Cycloclasticus pugetii PS-1: one gene and its partner. The protein of the gene in region 1 interacts with the protein of each later gene in a pairwise test. Links are inferred from orthologs where the notes say so. Each region holds a gene or a part of one and is shown on either strand. Other genes may lie near its edges.

Region 1 (5,731 bases):
TACAGCGCTACATCAAGATATTGATCCGTGACTTTACAGAGCTTTTGGTACAGCATTTTCCCATGTTGAAGCGACTCCACCATATTGGTAATAATATGGAAGCGAGACAGGCCATGATCACGGTTTAACAACTTAATCAACGCATACGCATCGGTTAATGACGTTGGTTCATCACAAACAACAATCAACACCTCTTGACAAGCCCTTGCAAAATTAATCACACCGCCATGAATGCCCGCTGCGGTATCAACCAATAATAAATCAATTTCTTCTTGAAATTCGCTGAACGCATTAATAATCCCAGCTTGTTCCAGCGTGCCCATTTCTGCCATATGCTGAACACCTGATGAGGCTGGAATGACTTTTAAGCCCTGAGGGCCTTCAACAACAATTTCGTCTAACGTTTTTTCCCCACTTAACACATGGGTTAAATTAAATTCCGGGTGCAGCCCCAGCAAAATATCAACATTGGCTAACCCCATATCTGCATCAAGCAGCGCAACTTTTCGGCCTAATTTACAAAAAGCGATTCCCAGGTTTACAGATAAATTTGTTTTACCCACCCCACCTTTACCACTGGCTACTGCAATCACTCTCACAGGTTTTTTATTTGTCATCTGTTTCATTCCTGATGCTTGATTCAAGCCTTCTTTAAACATTCGCATGTCGCGAAGACCCATCTAATAACACAGATAAACCAATATCTTCTTCATCTGCTAATAATTCACTGGGTTCAATAAACGTTGCCATAAGCTCGCTGGCAGATGGGTAATGGAGATCTTCAGGTACTCGTTGCCCATCTGTTACAAAACCCAAGGGTATTTGTTGTTCAATAATGGCAGATAGTGCACTGCCAGGGCAATCTGTTTCATCCAATTTACTAAGAATGCAGCCTTTTGGCTCTGCATCTGCAAACGTTTTAATCACTTCGCGCATAGCCCTAGATTCGGTAGTCGCCGAAATGACCAAATAATTATCTATCTCAAACTTATCGTCTTGCAATAATTTGAACTGTTCTGTCATCCGAATATCTCGTTGACTCATCCCAGCTGTATCGATCAATACCAACCGTTTATCGACGAAATCCGTTAATGCATCTTGGAAATCCTCTTCGGTAGAAGCAACACGCATAGGCACACCTAAAATTCTAGCAAAATTACTCAATTGCTCATGAGCCCCAATACGGAAATTATCTGTTGTGATTAATGCTAATGAATCAGGCCCATGACGCATTCTAAAACGTGCAGCAATTTTTGCGATAGTGGTGGTTTTACCCACACCTGTAGGGCCCACTAAAGCGACCAAACCACCGTCATCAAGTATTTTGTTCTCCATAATAGGTAGTGAATCGGCGGCTAGTGTTAAGCAATTAAGCCACGCCTCTTCAAGCTCTGTTTCTGTAACAACCGTTTCGGCCAACTTAACACTTAGTTTTTTTGAAAACCCGGTATCCAACAATCGTCTAATAACATCAATTCGTACTGGGTTTTGTTGCGTCCGGTCTGACCAAGACAATTCGTTTAATACGGTTCTAAACTCATGCCGCATCATGTCTAATTCATGTTTAACTGCCTTAATAGCTGGGTCTTCAACCCATGTTGGCTCGACCCCTGCCGGTTTGTTTTTTGCTGGTTTTGGTTTAGCTAACCGTTGTTTCAGCGCCGGTTTTTTGTGGCCCGGCGTATAGTCCTCTCTAAACGCCTGCTTAGGCGGCTCATTCCAGTCTATTGACACCCTGTCATCTTGTAGCTCCTCATCCAACCTAGCATCTAGCAACGTTTCTTTCTTATCGGCCGCTGCTTGAATGGCTTGCTCATCATAATCCTTAGCCGCCACAATTTCGACGCCACCGTCTACTCTATTATTTGATAGGATAACCGCATCCGCACCCAGCTGCTCTTTGACCAGCTTAAGTGCTTCACGCATATCGGGAGCAAAAAAACGTTTAATTTTCATCGAATATAACCTCGTTAAGTCTATTATCCATTTTGCCCAACACTCCCAACAACACGAACTTGTCTATCCTCAGGGATTTCGTTATACGACAAAACATTTAATGTTGATATTGAGTGGCGAACAAAATGAGCTAACCAAGGGCGCAAAAAGCCAGAGACTAGAAGAACGGCACTTTTCCCTTCCATTTCTAGTTTTTGAGTACTTTCTTGCAATGCATTTATCATTCTTTCTGCTAACCCTGGTTCCAATCCTGCGCTACCATCTTCTGACGCTTGTAAGCTTTGTTGCAATAAGCGTTCCAAATCTGGATCTAAAGTAATCACTGACAGTTCACTGTCTAAGCCACTGATTTTCTGGACTATTGAGCGGCCAAGGGCAATTCTAACGGCCGCTGTTAATGCGCCAGCATCTTGACTGCTACGCCCATGTTCAATCAGTGTCTCGGCAATTGTTCGCATATCTCGAACCGGAATATTTTCCTGTAATAAATTTTGCAGCACTTTAACAACTGTACCTAATGAAATGGTTTCTGGTACTAAGTCTTCAACCAGTTTTGGCGCTGACTTTTTCAGCGTATCGAGCATTTGCTGAACTTCCTCATGGCCTAATAACTCATGCGCATGTGTTTGAATAATCTGACTTAAATGTGTTGCCACAACAGTCCCAGGGTCAACAACGGTATAGCCCATTGTTTGTGCTTGGTCCTTTTGCGATGAGTCAACCCAAACCGCGTCTAGACCAAACGCGGGGTCTTTTGTAGCAATGCCTTGAATATCACCAAATACTTGGCCTGGATTAATCGCCAATTCCCTATCAGGGTGAATTTCAACCTCGCCAATATTAACGCCCATCAATGTTAGGCGATACACATTCGGTGCCAAGTCTAGGTTGTCACGAATATGCACAGATGGAATTAAAAAGCCTAATTCTTGCGAGAGCTTTTTCCGTACCCCTTTAATTCTTGACATCAGCTCACCACCTTGCGTTTTGTCAACTAAGGGAATCAACCGATAGCCCACCTCTAGGCCAATCATATCGACTGGGGCCACATCATCCCAAGACAGTTCTTTTGGTTCATCTGGCAATGCTTGTACAGGCGAATCAAGCTCAACAGGTGTTAATTCTGCCTGTTGCTGTTTTTTATGCATTAAATAAGCAACATAACCTAAGGCACCGGCCAATGACATAAACACTAAGTTGGGCATTCCTGGAATCAACCCTAATACGCCAATAATCGCACCAGCAATAGCCAATGCTTTCGGGTTACTAAGTACTTGCAGTGACACCTGCTCACCCATATCTTGATTACTATTCACTCGCGTCACGATAATGGCTGTTGCGGTAGAGAGTAATAAGCCGGGGATCTGCGCCACAAGACCATCACCAATTGTTAGCAATGTGTAATATTCCATTGCTTGAGAAAAAGCCAAGTCGTGTTGCAACACACCCACACCAAGGCCGCCAACAATATTAATTAGTAGAATCAAAATGCCTGCAATAGCATCACCACGAACAAATTTACTAGCCCCGTCCATCGAACCATAAAAATCAGCTTCCTGACTAATCTCTGCTCGTCTGTCACGTGCTTCATCTTGGGTTAACAGCCCCGCATTTAAGTCTGCATCAATAGCCATTTGTTTACCCGGCATTGCATCCAAAGTAAACCGAGCGCTCACTTCTGAGACACGGCCTGCACCCTTTGTAACTACCACAAAATTAATGATAATCAAGATGCTAAAAACTACTAAACCAACCGCGTAGTTACCACCAATAACAAACGCACCAAATGCTTCGATCACTTTACCGGCAGCATCACCACCATTATGCCCCTCAAGTAAAACCACCCGCGTTGATGCAACATTTAAACTAAGCCGTAATAGCGTAGCTACCAATAAGAAGCTTGGAAAAACAGCAAAATCCAGTGGCCGTAATGCATAAACCACTACCAATAAAACAATCAACGACAACGCAATATTAAAGGTAAATAACATATCCAGCAAAAAGGGTGGCAATGGCAGCACCAACATCGCCAAGATGACCATAATCAAAATGGGTGCACCTAAACCATTTCGCGCGAAATCTAATAAAATTTTTGAAATGTCGTTAAAATTCATCGTCTATTGCTACCTTGTTAAACGCTAATCGGTGTTGTTTGTATATTTTTTGTATTCATCTGGAATAGAAATATCACTTGGCGCGACTGGTTTCTTCCAGCGCTTTTGTGTTGCAATTCGTAATTGATAAACATATGCCAAGACTTGAGCTACCGCTAGGTAAAGCCCTTTAGGGACTTCTTGATCAATTTCCGTCGTAAAGAATAAGGCCCTAGCTAAAGGTGGTGCTGAAACCAGCGTAACCCCATTACCAACCGCAATATTCCTTATTTTCGCGGCTATTAAATCCGCACCTTTAGCAACAACGATGGGGGCATCGCTTCCACCTTCCTCGTATTTAAGTGCTACTGCAAAATGCGTGGGGTTGGTCACAATAACATCAGCCTGTGGTACCGCTTCTAGCATTCTTCCTTGTGACATTTCTTGTTGCAATTGACGTATTTTACCTTTTACTTCGGGCCGCCCTTCGGTCTGCTTCATTTCATCTTTCACTTCTTGAAGCGTCATTTTTAGCTTTTTCTTGTATTCCCATAAACTAAACGGCACATCAATCGCCACGACCAATAATAAAGACGAGCATAAAATGACAAAAGATAAGGTCATCACATCGCTGGCTCGAAGCAAGGCATTTTCTAACGGTAATTGACTAAGATAGATAAACTCGCGCAAATAGATATCCACTAACAAAGCCATAATGCCTAATATTAAGCCAAACTTAAGTAAAGATTTAACCAGCTCTATTAGACTGCGCATCGCGAACATTCGCTTAAAGCCTTCAAGCGGATTCATTTTGCTTGCCTTAGGAGCAAAGGCTTCAGCACTAAATGACCAGCCCCCCATCGCAATAGGAGCCGCTAACGCAGCAACCACCATCGCCGCTAAAAAAGGGGCCACGAACATTAGTGCCTCCTGCATAGCGAACTGAAGGCTGTTAATTGATGCTAAAGGGTCAAACAAAGTGCTTCTTTCTATCGTAAAAGCCTCTTCCATCACGCGCCACATGCCTTTCATGATGCGCTCACCGGTCATCCAAATCATCACCGAGCCCACCATTAAAACAACGACCGTATTCAGTTCTTTAGAGCGTGCAATATCACCCTTTTTTCGGGCGTCTTCCTCACGTTTGGCGGTGGGTTCTTCGGTTTTTTCTTGGTCGTTATCAGTCGCCATATCAACGCCTTATCCGTAAAAAGTCGCCAATCACACCATAACTTTCTGCCAGCAAATTAGTAAAATTTCCAAGTACTGACGGAAGGGTAACCCACATTAATAATGTTCCTAAAATGAGTGTAATGGGAAAACCAACCGCAAAAATATTAAGTTGTGGCGCTGCTCTTGTAACAACACCGAAGGCAATATTGACCATTAATAACGACACAATGGCTGGTAATGCCATTAATAGCCCAGCTGAAAAAATTCTGCTTGACCAGGCAATAATGGACCAAATGTCCGAACGCTCCATGCCGATAGCACCAATCGGTAGGGTATTAAAACTATCGATCAACATTTCAATTAACACCAAGTGCCCCCCAAGTGTTAAAAACAAAAGAGTAGCCAGTACCAAATAAAATTGACTAACCACCGGTACGCTGACGCCGGTAGTTGGGTCCATCATCGAGGCAAAACCTAGGCCCATACTGTAAGCAATTCCCTGTCCTGCA
Region 2 (11,392 bases), 900 kb from region 1 along the record:
ATGAATATTTTATTACAGGCTAAATTGTTGCGTGTTTTACAAGAAAAAGAAGTGGAGCGCTTGGGCGGCAAAAAAACCATAGCGCTTGACGTGCGTGTATTGGCGACCACCAATAAAGACCTAAGAACCCTGGTGAACGAGGGTAAGTTTAGAGAGGATCTGTTGTATAGGATCAATGTGTTCCCCATCAATATACCACCACTAAGAGAGCGAAAAGCAGATGTTCTGGCTTTGTCGAAAACGATGATTGCGCGACATTATAACGGCGACCAATCGCCACCAACACTATCAGCTAACACCATTAAGCTGCTTGAAAAGCATGATTGGAAAGGGAATGTTCGTGAGTTAGAAAATGTCATTCAGCGGGCTTTAATTATGGCAAATGGCTCAATGATTACTGAGAACGATTTGATTTTTGAATCGACGCCATCAGCAACAAGCACAGAACCGCTTGAGAGGTCTGAGACGGCAGAAAATGAGTTGAGTGCAGGTGTTAGAGCGGTCGAAGATAAGCTTATTCTCGATACGCTAGTTAGTGCTAATGGCAGTCGTAAAAATACTGCCGAACGGCTTGGTATCAGTGCAAGAACACTGCGCTACAAAATTGCACGGATGCGTGAGGCGGGCGTTGAAATCCCTGCATGATGGTATTAATTGTTCAGAAACACGGTAAGGAAAAAGACTATGAGTAACATGGAAATAAATAATGTATTGGCCCAAATGCGGGCGATGTCGGCGCAAGCTTCAAATACAGTTGCAGAAGCAAAACCAACAAATTCATCAGACTTCTCAACAATGCTGAGTCAGTCAATTGAAGCGGTGAATAAAACACAACAAGAAGCCAGTACGCTATCAGAAGCTTTTACGAAAGGTGAAACGGATGCCAGTTTGGCTGAAGTAATGGTGTCTTTGCAAAAAGCAAACTTATCATTTCAGACGGTTCTGCAAACTAGAAATAAGTTAGTAGATGCCTATAAAGATGTTATGCGGATGAGCATGTAAGCGTGTTTGCTAATGCTCATAAAAATTACTTAAAGCAGGTTTACTAATATGGCAACTTCCGCCGAACAAGCAACTATTCAATTATCACCAAACAATATGATGGTGCGTCAGCTGGGCGTGATGCTCGCGCTGGCCATCAGTGTCGCCTTAGGTGTTGCGGTGGTGTTGTGGTCACAAACGCCAAACTACAGCCTGTTATATAGTAATTTGGGTGATAGGGAATTAAGCGAAGTAATGTCTGGTTTGCAGCAATCAGGGGTTGAGTATAAGTTAGAAGCAGGTTCAGGCGCTATATTGGTGCCTTCGTCACAAGTTGATGAGTTGCGTTTAAAATTAGCCGGTTTAGGTCTGCCACGTGGTGGTGGACAAGGGTTTGAATTATTAGAAAAAGAAACCGGTTTTGGCGGTAGTCAAGCTATCGAAAAAGCGCGTATTCAACGTGCATTAGAAGGTGAAATAGCCCGCTCCATTGTAACTATACAAAGTGTACGTTCTGCGCGTGTTTTATTAGCCATTCCAAAGCAGTCCGTGTTTTTACGGCATCGTAAAAAACCCAGTGCTTCGGTGGTTGTTGATATGCATCAAGGGCGAGAGCTGAATAAACCTGAAGTTGCCGCTATTTTGCACTTGGTGTCATCAGCGGTGCCACAGCTTGATGTATCGCAAGTAACCGTTGTTGACCAAAAAGGTGCTCTATTAAGTGCTAAAACATCAAATGATGTTATGTCTCTGACAAGCAACCAATTTGAGTTTAAGCAAGGTGTTGAAGAGCATTTAATCAACCGGGTTGAAAGTATTTTATTGCCGATTGTTGGCGCAGGTGCTATTCGTGCATCGGTCTCAGCGGATGTTGATTTTACGACGACAGAGCAGACACAAGAGCAATATAACCCCGACTTGGCCGCTTTAAGAAGTGAGCAGGTGACCGAAGAGCAGAGCAATTTAGCAGGTGTGCAAGGTGTTCCGGGTGCGCTCTCTAATCAACCGCCTGCAGCTGGGGTCGCACCAGAAGTTGCTGAAGGTGAATTGGGAAGCACTCCATCGGCGACCACGAATGTTAATAAACGGTCCATTAAGAACTACGAATTGGATAAGAAAATCAGCCACACTAAATTGTCTAGCGGCCGTGTAAAACGAATAACTGTGGCCGTTGTAATAGATAATAAACAAGGAGCGGTGACCGCTGAGGGTGGAGCGAGTGCTTCAGAACCCTATAGCGATGAGGATGTTGCTAAATTCACTGTGCTCGTGAAAGAGGCTGTTGGTTTTAATGCATTGCGAGGAGATAGCGTAACCATTACTAATTTGGCATTTAGGCAGCCAGATGTTCCTGTTGCCTTGCCTGAAGTGCCCTTGTGGGAACAAGCCTGGGTGCTAGATGCTGCTAAACAGGTTGTCGGCGGGGTTTTTGCGCTAATCTTGATATTTTTTGTATTAAGGCCCACTATTAAAACGTTATTAGAAAAACCAACTGCAACGGGTTTACCAGCAGGCGGTCAAGGCACGCAGATGACTCCTAGTGGCGCTATGGCGACAGAGGCAAGAGCTTCTCAGTCAGCGGGGGAAAGGTCTTTGGAGCTTGAGTCAGATGAGGAACTGATGATGTTAGAAGCACCTAAAAGTTACGAACAGCGTTTAGAGATGGCCCAAAAGATAGCAGGCGAAGATCCTAAGCGGGTTGCCCAAGTCATGAAAACATGGATAAAAGAATAATGGCTGAAGAACAAATAAGTGCACATGAATTAAGTGGAACAGCGAAGGCAGCAGTACTATTGTTGTCTTTAGGTGAAGACTATGCGGCAGGTGTTATGAAACACATGGGGCCTAAAGAAGTACAACAAGTTGGCACAGCCATGGCCTCACTTGAAAATGTGACGACGGAAATGCTGGATTCAGTTGTAGGACACTTTATTACCACCATTGGCGGGCAAACGGCGTTAGGCATAGATTCGGATAAATACATTAAAAATGTGCTGACCAATGCGCTAGGAGTGGATAAGGCGGGTGGCGTCATTGATCGGATTTTGTTGGGCAGAAACTCTAAGGGGTTAGAGCAACTTAAATGGATGGATCCACGGTCGATTGCAGACTTTATTCGTTTAGAGCATCCACAAATCATGGCCATCGTCTTATCGTATTTAGACAGTGATCAAGCCGCTGAAACATTGGGTTATCTGCCAGCCTCGCAGAGGTCTGATGTGCTCATGCGTATTGCCGTACTGGATGGTGTACAACCAGATGCATTACAAGAGCTCGATGCGATTATGGAAAATCAGTTAGCTGGAAACTCTGGTGCTCAAACTGCCCAAATGGGTGGTATTCAAACGGCAGCCAATATTTTAAATTTCTTAGAAGGTTCGATGAGTGCCGAACTTATTGATGCGGTAGTCGAATCAGATGATGAAATTGGACAATTAATTCAAGATAAGATGTTTGTCTTTGATAATTTGATTGATGTTGACGATCGTGGCATTCAAAGCTTACTCAAAGAGGTGTCTACTGATGTATTAACGCTGGCATTACGTGCAGCAGAAGAAGCGTTGAAAGAAAAAATATTTGCAAATATGTCTAAACGTGCCGCCGAAATGCTGCGTGATGATATGGAAGCCGCTGCACCTGCTAAGGTGAGTGATGTAGAGGCGGCGCAAAAAGAAGTGTTAGTGATTGCAAGACGTTTGGCAGACTCAGGTGAAATTGCGTTAGGTGGCTCTGGAGGCGAGGAGTTTGTCTAATTCATCAACAAAAAAAGAGGTTGTTTCTTCTTGGCGTTTTCCATCATTTGTCCAAGGTGACTCTGTTGATGTGGATATAGCTCATGTTAAAGCCCCGACGGCTGGTGATCTTGAAAAACTGCAAGAACAAGCAATGCAGGAAGCCTCTAAAAAAGGCTATGAAGAAGGGCTTGCAAAAGGATTAAGGGCGGCTGAAGCACAAATTTCACAACAGGTTAAATCCTTGGAGTCTGTTATTCAGTCGTTAGTGAGCCCGTATGAAGAATTTGACGAGCGTGTAGAGAATGAAATTGCCTCGCTTGCGATTCAGATCTCAAAACAGCTGATTCGACGAGAATTAAAAGCCGATGCGGGGCAGGTCGTTGGTGTTGTAAAAGAAGCACTAAGCGCATTACCTTCAAGTTCACAAAATATTCAATTATTTTTACACCCTGATGATGCGGCGTTAATAAAGTCAGCGCTTTCAATTGATGATGAGGCCCGTTGGAAAATTGTTGAAGACCCAGTTATTACCAGAGGTGGTTGTCGTGTTGCTACCGACGCATCAACAATTGACGCAACCATTGAAAACCGCCTGTTAGCCATCATTGCTAAAGCCTTGGGTGATGAAAGAGCGGTGTCGTGAACGATTTATCATTTGTAACGCAACGTACAGATAAATGGCTTAAGCGCCTTAAAGAATATCAAGAACGAATTGAAGAGCCTCAGCCAATGTTGGTAGAGGGGCGATTAACACGAATGGTCGGTTTGACATTGGAAGCGGTTGGTTGTCGCTCGACAATTGGAGGGCGCTGTATGATAGAAACGGCGGATGGCCATCAAACCGAGGCGGAAGTCGTTGGTTTTTCGGGCGAACGTTTATATTTAATGCCAACGGGCGATATTAGAGGTCTTGAGCAAGATTGTCGAGTTATTCCTATGGGTTTGAGTAGTATGGCGCATGTCGGACCTGGTTTATTAGGTCGAGTTGTGGATGGCGGCGGTAAACCAATTGATGGCAAAGGCCCTGTGCATACGACTGACACAATGCCTTTACACGGCCGTGCCATGAATCCCTTGGGGAGACGGGCTATAACGGAGCCTTTGGATGTTGGTATTGGGACTATTAATTCATTATTAACGGTTGGGCAGGGCCAGCGAATAGGCTTGTTTGCTGGCAGTGGCGTAGGTAAAAGTGTATTGCTTGGCATGATGACGAAATATACGAAAGCGGATGTGGTCGTGGTGGGCCTTATTGGTGAGCGTGGTAGAGAGGTGAACGAGTTTGTTAGAAAAACTTTGGGAGCCGAAGGAATGGCGCGAGCAGTAGTGGTGGCGTCACCAGCGGATGACCCGCCATTGATGCGAATGCACGGTGCTATGTTGGCGACCAGTATTGCTGAATACTTTCGTGATCAAGGAAAGAATGTATTATTGTTGATGGATTCGCTAACGCGTTATGCACAAGCTCAAAGAGAAATTGCCTTAGCGATCAATGAGCCACCTGCAACAAAGGGTTATCCACCCTCTGTTTTTAGTAAGTTGCCCAGTCTAGTTGAGCGCGCAGGTAATTCAGACAAGGGTAATGGCTCTATTACAGCCTTTTACACAGTATTGACTGAAGGGGATGATACAAATGATCCAATTGCAGATGCAAGTCGAGCAATTTTAGATGGGCATATCCATTTGTCACGACGTTTAGCAGAAGCAGGGCACTTTCCGGCGATAGACATGGAGGCATCAGTGAGCCGGTTGATGACAGAAATTGTGCCAGAAGACCATCAAGAGATGGCACGTGAATTTAGAAAAATAAACTCGACCTATCAACAAAATGCAGATTTAATCAATGTTGGTGCCTATCAGCCCGGTAGTAATTCGTCGGTTGATGAGGCCATTGATATGCATGAATCAATGTTAGAGTTTCTTCAGCAGAGAATAACCGAATCGGTTAGTTTTGATGAAAGTATTGAAGGTTTGGAAAGTGTTTTACAACATAGAAAGCCGGCAGCTATGTCAAAGGTATTATAAATGGGGGGAGTGTTGAAAAAGTCAAAGAGGCTTGGTCCGGTTAAACAAATTGCTGAAAACAATGAAACAGCAGCTGCGATGAAAATGAATCAATCGCTTCAAGCTCAGCAAGAATCTCTAGCGCAACTGGAGAAACTAAAAGAGTACCGTAATGATTATACCGTTCAGTTTAAAACGAAGGGGCAAGTGGGGATGTCAGCGTCACGGTTACGTGAGTATCAGGAGTTTGTTCAAAAACTCGATCAGGCCATTGAAGAACATAGCAAAACGGTGCAGTCATTACAGGAAAAGTTAGGCCAGCATCAACAGGCCTTTAAAAAAACGAATAGTCGAAAAAAAGTAGTTGAAAAGTTGATCGAAAAATCTAAACAGCATGAATTAAGAGAAACTGGCAGGCTCGAACAAAATGAGTCCGATGACCGTATGGTAAAAGGGTTTGAGCTGGATTAGGAGCAGTTTTTAAACACCTTTTTTAACAAAGCGTTTGTATATTTATTGTGTTTTTCAGCAAGGGGTGCTTTATAATGCAGCTTATGAATATCACAAACTTATTAGAACAAGGTGTGGAACTAATGTTACTTGGAATGGGGATGGTATTCTTCATCTTGGGTATGTTAGTTTTTGCTATCAAAGGGGTTTCTGCTGTTATTCAACGATACGAACCCGTTGTTGAACACAGTAGTAAATCGTCTGTTTCCACAGATATTAGTGAAGATATCGTTACAGCGATTACGATTGCTGTTCAACGTTTTCGCTCTAAATAAACTTAAAAATCATGAAAAATCCGTTAAAAATTACTGATGTCGTGTTGCGCGATGCTCATCAATCCCTATTTGCAACAAGGTTACGTATTGAAGATATGTTACCGATTGCGGAAAAATTAGACAAAATTGGCTATTGGTCATTAGAAACTTGGGGCGGAGCAACATTTGATGCTTGTATTCGTTATTTAGGTGAAGACCCTTGGGAGCGTTTGCGATTACTAAAAGCGGCGATGCCTAATACACAACAACAAATGCTATTACGTGGGCAGAACCTATTAGGCTATCGTCATTATGCTGATGATGTTGTTAGAAAGTTCGTAGAGCGTGCTGCAGACAATGGTATGGATGTTTTCCGTATTTTTGATGCGATGAACGATGTGCGTAACTTAGAGACGGCCATTAAAGCAACTGTCGAAGTAGGCAAACATGCGCAAGGTACAATCTCATATACAGAAAGCCCAGTACACACGCTAGAAAATTGGGTCGATATGGGTAAGCGGTTAGAAGATGCCGGCTGCCATTCGATCGCGATTAAGGATATGGCAGGACTTTTGAAACCTTATGATGCTGAGATATTGGTGAAGCGTTTAAAAGCCGAGTGTGACCTACCAATTGCTTTACACAGCCATGCAACAACTGGGATGAGTGTAGCAACCTGTCTTAAAGCAGTCGATGCAGGGCTCGACATGCTAGACACAGCTATTTCGTCCATGAGTATGACATACGGTCATTCACCAACGGAAACCTTTATTGCAATGTTGGAAGGGACTGATCGCGAGACGGGTCTAGACATTGAGAGCGTTGAAGAAGTAGCGGCATATTTTAGATCAGTACGGCCAAAGTATGCGGAATTTGAAGGGTCGCTGAAAGGTGTCGATTCAAGAATTCTTATTGCACAGGTCCCTGGTGGTATGTTGACAAACCTAGAAAGTCAATTGAAGCTGCAAAATGCAGGCGACAAAATTGATGAGGTGTTAGCAGAGATTCCACGAGTACGTAAGGACCTTGGCTATCTTCCTTTAGTAACCCCAACATCACAAATTGTAGGTACTCAGGCAGTGATGAACGTTTTGATGGGTGAGCGTTATAAATCTATCAGCAAAGAAACATCAGGTGTATTAAAAGGCGAATATGGTGCAACACCTGCAGCAGTGAATAAAGAGCTTCAAGAGCGTGTATTGGATGGCGCTGAAGCGATTACTTGTCGCCCAGCTGACTTGATTGATGATGAGTTGGAGAAAATTTCATCAGAATTTAAAGAAAAAGCCGAAAAAGATAGTTTGCCATTGGCCGATGAGGTCATTGATGATGTGTTGACATATGCGTTATTTCCACAGATAGGCTTGGACTTTATTAAAAATAGACATAACCCTGATGCGTTTGAGCCGGTTCCAACAGGCGTTGTTACTCAAGCAACAGCTGAAAAAGGCGGTAGTGAAGTATATGATGTGGCCGTTAATGGTAAAACATATCAGGTTGAAGTGGGTCCAAGTGGCTCGATTGAAAATCTAACACCTTCTTCAGCTGCTAGTAAAGTAGTTGCGAAAGCAGCTGAACCAACACAAGAGACAACATCAGGCGCGGTTTGTCAAAATGAACCCTTGTTGTCTCCAATGGCCGGTAATATTGTGCGCATAGCAATGGCGGCAGGAGATGATGTGTATGAAGGTGATGTAGTGATTATTTTAGAAGCCATGAAGATGGAAACTGAAGTAAGGGCGCATATTGAAGGTCAAATTTCAGATGTTTTCGTAAAAGAAGGTGAGTCAGTTCCTGCTGGCGCGCCGTTAGTACTTATTTGCTAAGGTTTATATAATATGGATAGTGGCGTATTACAAATTTGGCAGTCGACGGGTATTGCAAACTTTGAATGGGGCAATATATTAATGATAGCCATTGGCTTATTATTAATCTATTTAGCCATTTCAAAAAACTTTGAACCCTTGTTATTACTGCCGATTGGTTTTGGTGGAATTTTAGCTAATATTCCAATTGCTGGCATTAGTGGGCCAGATGGAATGCTAGGTATTTTGTACCATATGGGCGTTGATACTGGCTTGTTCCCTTTGCTTATTTTTATGGGGGTTGGTGCATTAACAGATTTTGGAGCGCTTATAGCGATGCCAAGTTTATTGGTACTCGGTGCGGCAGCCCAATTTGGTATCTTTGCAACGCTTCTTGGCGCTTTGGCGATGAACCTAATACCGGGTATGGAATTTAGTTTGTCTGATGCGTCGGCGATTGCCATTATTGGTGGCGCAGATGGCCCAACAGCTATTTTCTTAGCCTCTAAATTAGCACCTGATTTATTAGGCGCTATTGCAGTGGCTGCATATTCATATATGGCTTTAGTGCCGCTAATTCAACCACCTATCATGCGTGCATTAACCTCAGAGTCTGAGCGAAAAGTTGAAATGAAGCACTTGCGGCATGTGAGTAAGAAAGAGAAGATAATCTTCCCATTAACTATATTAACGGCGGTTATTCTATTTTTGCCAGCGTCAGCACCTTTGGTTGGAATGTTAGCCTTCGGTAATTTAATGCGAGAAAGTGGTGTGGTTGATCGTTTAAGTTCTACAGCACAAAATGAACTTATTAATATTGTGACTATTTTCCTAGGCTTAGCTGTTGGCTCGAAACTATCAGCGGATAAGTTTTTAACTGCTGAAACACTTGGTATCTTAGTGTTAGGAATGGCGGCATTTTCCATTGGTACGGCAGGTGGTATTTTAATGGGTAAGTTAATGCACAAGGTAACGGGCGGCAAAGTTAATCCACTCATTGGTGCTGCAGGTGTGTCGGCAGTTCCTATGGCGGCCCGTGTGGTTAATAAAGTAGGGCTAGAGTCTAACCCTCATAATTACTTATTAATGCATGCGATGGGGCCTAACGTAGCGGGTGTTATTGGTTCTGCGGTCGCGGCAGGTGTTTTGCTGGCAATAGTTAATTAATATCGGTCATTATCTAGGTAAAGAAATGAACGCAGTATTGTTTGCGCTCAAAAATATACCCTGAACAGTGACCTGCCTACAGTAAGGTTAGATGAGAGTAACCAAAGCCATAACGTTACTGATTAAGCTAAAAATCACCCTTAATAGAAATATTGGGGTGATTAGCCTTAATAATCTGTGGGGTTATCTTACGGTTCTTTTCGCTGCCTTTTAATTCAATCTATCAATCACTGACACTGGATTTCTTAGAAAGCTTTAAAAGGGCTAACAATCTAGCTGTTTACATTAATACAGGTTTATAACAGCATTATTTTTGATGCTGATGGGCAATGTAAAAAATTGGGCTAACATCTAACAGAAATAGCAATTACTCTCATGCCAAGCATTAATAGACTGTTATCCATTGCACCGATGATGGATTGGACAGATCGGCACTGCCGATATTTCCATCGACTTTTATCACCTAATGCCCTGCTTTATACAGAAATGGTAACGACAGGTGCATTACTTCATGGCGATAAACAGCGCTTTTTGGCATTTGATCAATATGAGCAGCCAGTAGCATTACAATTAGGTGGTAGTAACCCTAAAGCCATGGCGCAATGTGCCGGATATGCACAGGAAGCGGGTTATAAAGAAGTAAATATCAATGTCGGCTGCCCAAGTGATCGTGTTCAAAATGGACGTATAGGTGCATGTTTAATGGCTGAGCCGCAACGTGTTGCACAATGCGTATCATTAATGCGACAAGCTGTGGACATTCCAGTCACGGTTAAAACACGAATTGGGATAGATGAGCTAGATTCATTTGAATTCCTGAGAGGCTTTGTTCAGGCAGTTACTGATGCGGGTTGCGATACTGTTATTATTCATGCGCGTAAAGCCATCTTAAACGGCCTGTCCCCGAAAGAAAACAGAACCATTCCGCCGTTAAACTACGATAGAGCGTACGACATTAAAAGAGCTTTTCCATCGGTATCAATTATTGTTAATGGTGGGGTTAATGCAATCAGTGAGATTCAACAACATTGGCAACACCTTGACGGTGTGATGATTGGTCGTGAAGCTTATCATAATCCCTTTTTTTTGGCGGAAATTGAACACCAACTGTTCAAACAGCCCTTGGCCGATAGAAAAAAAGTGCTCGAAGCCTACCTTCCATATATTGAAAAACAATTAGAGTTAGGTGTTCCGTTACAAAATTTAACACGGCATATATTGGGGCTTTTTGCAGGTCAACCTGGTGGAAAACATTGGCGTAGGTACCTTAGTGAGAATGCTCGACAGAAAAATGCGGGGCCAGAGGTATTATTAGCAGGCCTAGAGGCTATGGCGCCATACGCTAAAACTATTTGATTTAAAGCAAACAAGAAAACGGTATACTTTAAATACTTTTAAAGATGATTGAGATTGATGGAAAAACTATATAAACAAATAATTTCACAGGTTGGAGAAGACGTTAATCGCCAAGGTTTGGTTGATACGCCAAAGCGTGCGGCAAAAGCAATGTCTTTCTTAACAAGTGGCTATCAGCAAAGTTTAGAGAATATTGTGAATGGCGCCGTTTTTGACTCTGATGCTGATGATATGGTGATTGTTAAAAATATAGAACTGTATTCTATGTGTGAGCACCATTTACTACCCTTTATTGGCAAGTGCCATGTGGCGTATCTGCCAGATGGGAAAGTACTTGGTTTATCAAAGGTAGCTAGAATCGTCGATATGTATGCACGTCGATTACAAATACAAGAGCAATTGACTACACAAATTGCAGATTCTATTCTCGAAGTAACGGGTGCAAAAGGGGTTGCAGTGGTTGTGGAGGCAAAACATTTGTGCATGATGATGCGAGGTGTGGAGAAACAAAACTCACAAATGACTACATCTAGTATGTTGGGGCAATTTCGTAAAAATTCTGAAACACGGGCTGAATTTT

The links.
Region 2: the proteins of flhA (region 1) and fliJ interact in binary tests that used the Bacillus subtilis proteins (3 or more experiments, as listed by UniProt). The link is inferred for Cycloclasticus pugetii PS-1 from one-to-one orthologs.

What each region holds. Positions count from the first base shown.
Region 1 is NZ_ARVU01000001.1:1,647,377-1,653,107, forward strand. What follows is about bases 1,526-4,444. They hold flhA (flagellar biosynthesis protein FlhA), read right to left. Parts: upstream 4,071-4,444; coding sequence 1,980-4,070; downstream 1,526-1,979. Other genes in these bases: flhF (flagellar biosynthesis GTPase FlhF), read right to left, coding at 1,526-1,956; flhB (flagellar biosynthesis protein FlhB), read right to left, coding at 4,095-4,444. Also shown: CYCPU_RS0107970 (MinD/ParA family protein), read right to left, coding at 1-659; more of flhF, read right to left, coding at 652-1,525; more of flhB, read right to left, coding at 4,445-5,240; flagellar biosynthetic protein FliR, read right to left, coding at 5,242-5,731. UniProt on the Bacillus subtilis protein: Involved in the export of flagellum proteins.
Region 2 is NZ_ARVU01000001.1:740,887-752,278, forward strand. Bases 4,598-7,470 are described here. They hold fliJ (flagellar export protein FliJ), read left to right. Parts: upstream 4,598-5,750; coding sequence 5,751-6,191; downstream 6,192-7,470. Other genes in these bases: fliI (flagellar protein export ATPase FliI), read left to right, coding at 4,598-5,741; CYCPU_RS0103645 (OadG family protein), read left to right, coding at 6,266-6,505; oadA (sodium-extruding oxaloacetate decarboxylase subunit alpha), read left to right, coding at 6,517-7,470. Outside these bases: CYCPU_RS0103610 (sigma-54-dependent transcriptional regulator), read left to right, coding at 1-645; flagellar hook-basal body complex protein FliE, read left to right, coding at 685-1,002; flagellar basal-body MS-ring/collar protein FliF, read left to right, coding at 1,051-2,715; flagellar motor switch protein FliG, read left to right, coding at 2,700-3,734; CYCPU_RS0103630 (FliH/SctL family protein), read left to right, coding at 3,727-4,359; more of fliI, read left to right, coding at 4,356-4,597; more of oadA, read left to right, coding at 7,471-8,310; CYCPU_RS0103655 (sodium ion-translocating decarboxylase subunit beta), read left to right, coding at 8,323-9,456; tRNA dihydrouridine(20/20a) synthase DusA, read left to right, coding at 9,832-10,812; GTP cyclohydrolase I FolE, read left to right, coding at 10,870-11,392. UniProt on the Bacillus subtilis protein: Flagellar protein that affects chemotactic events.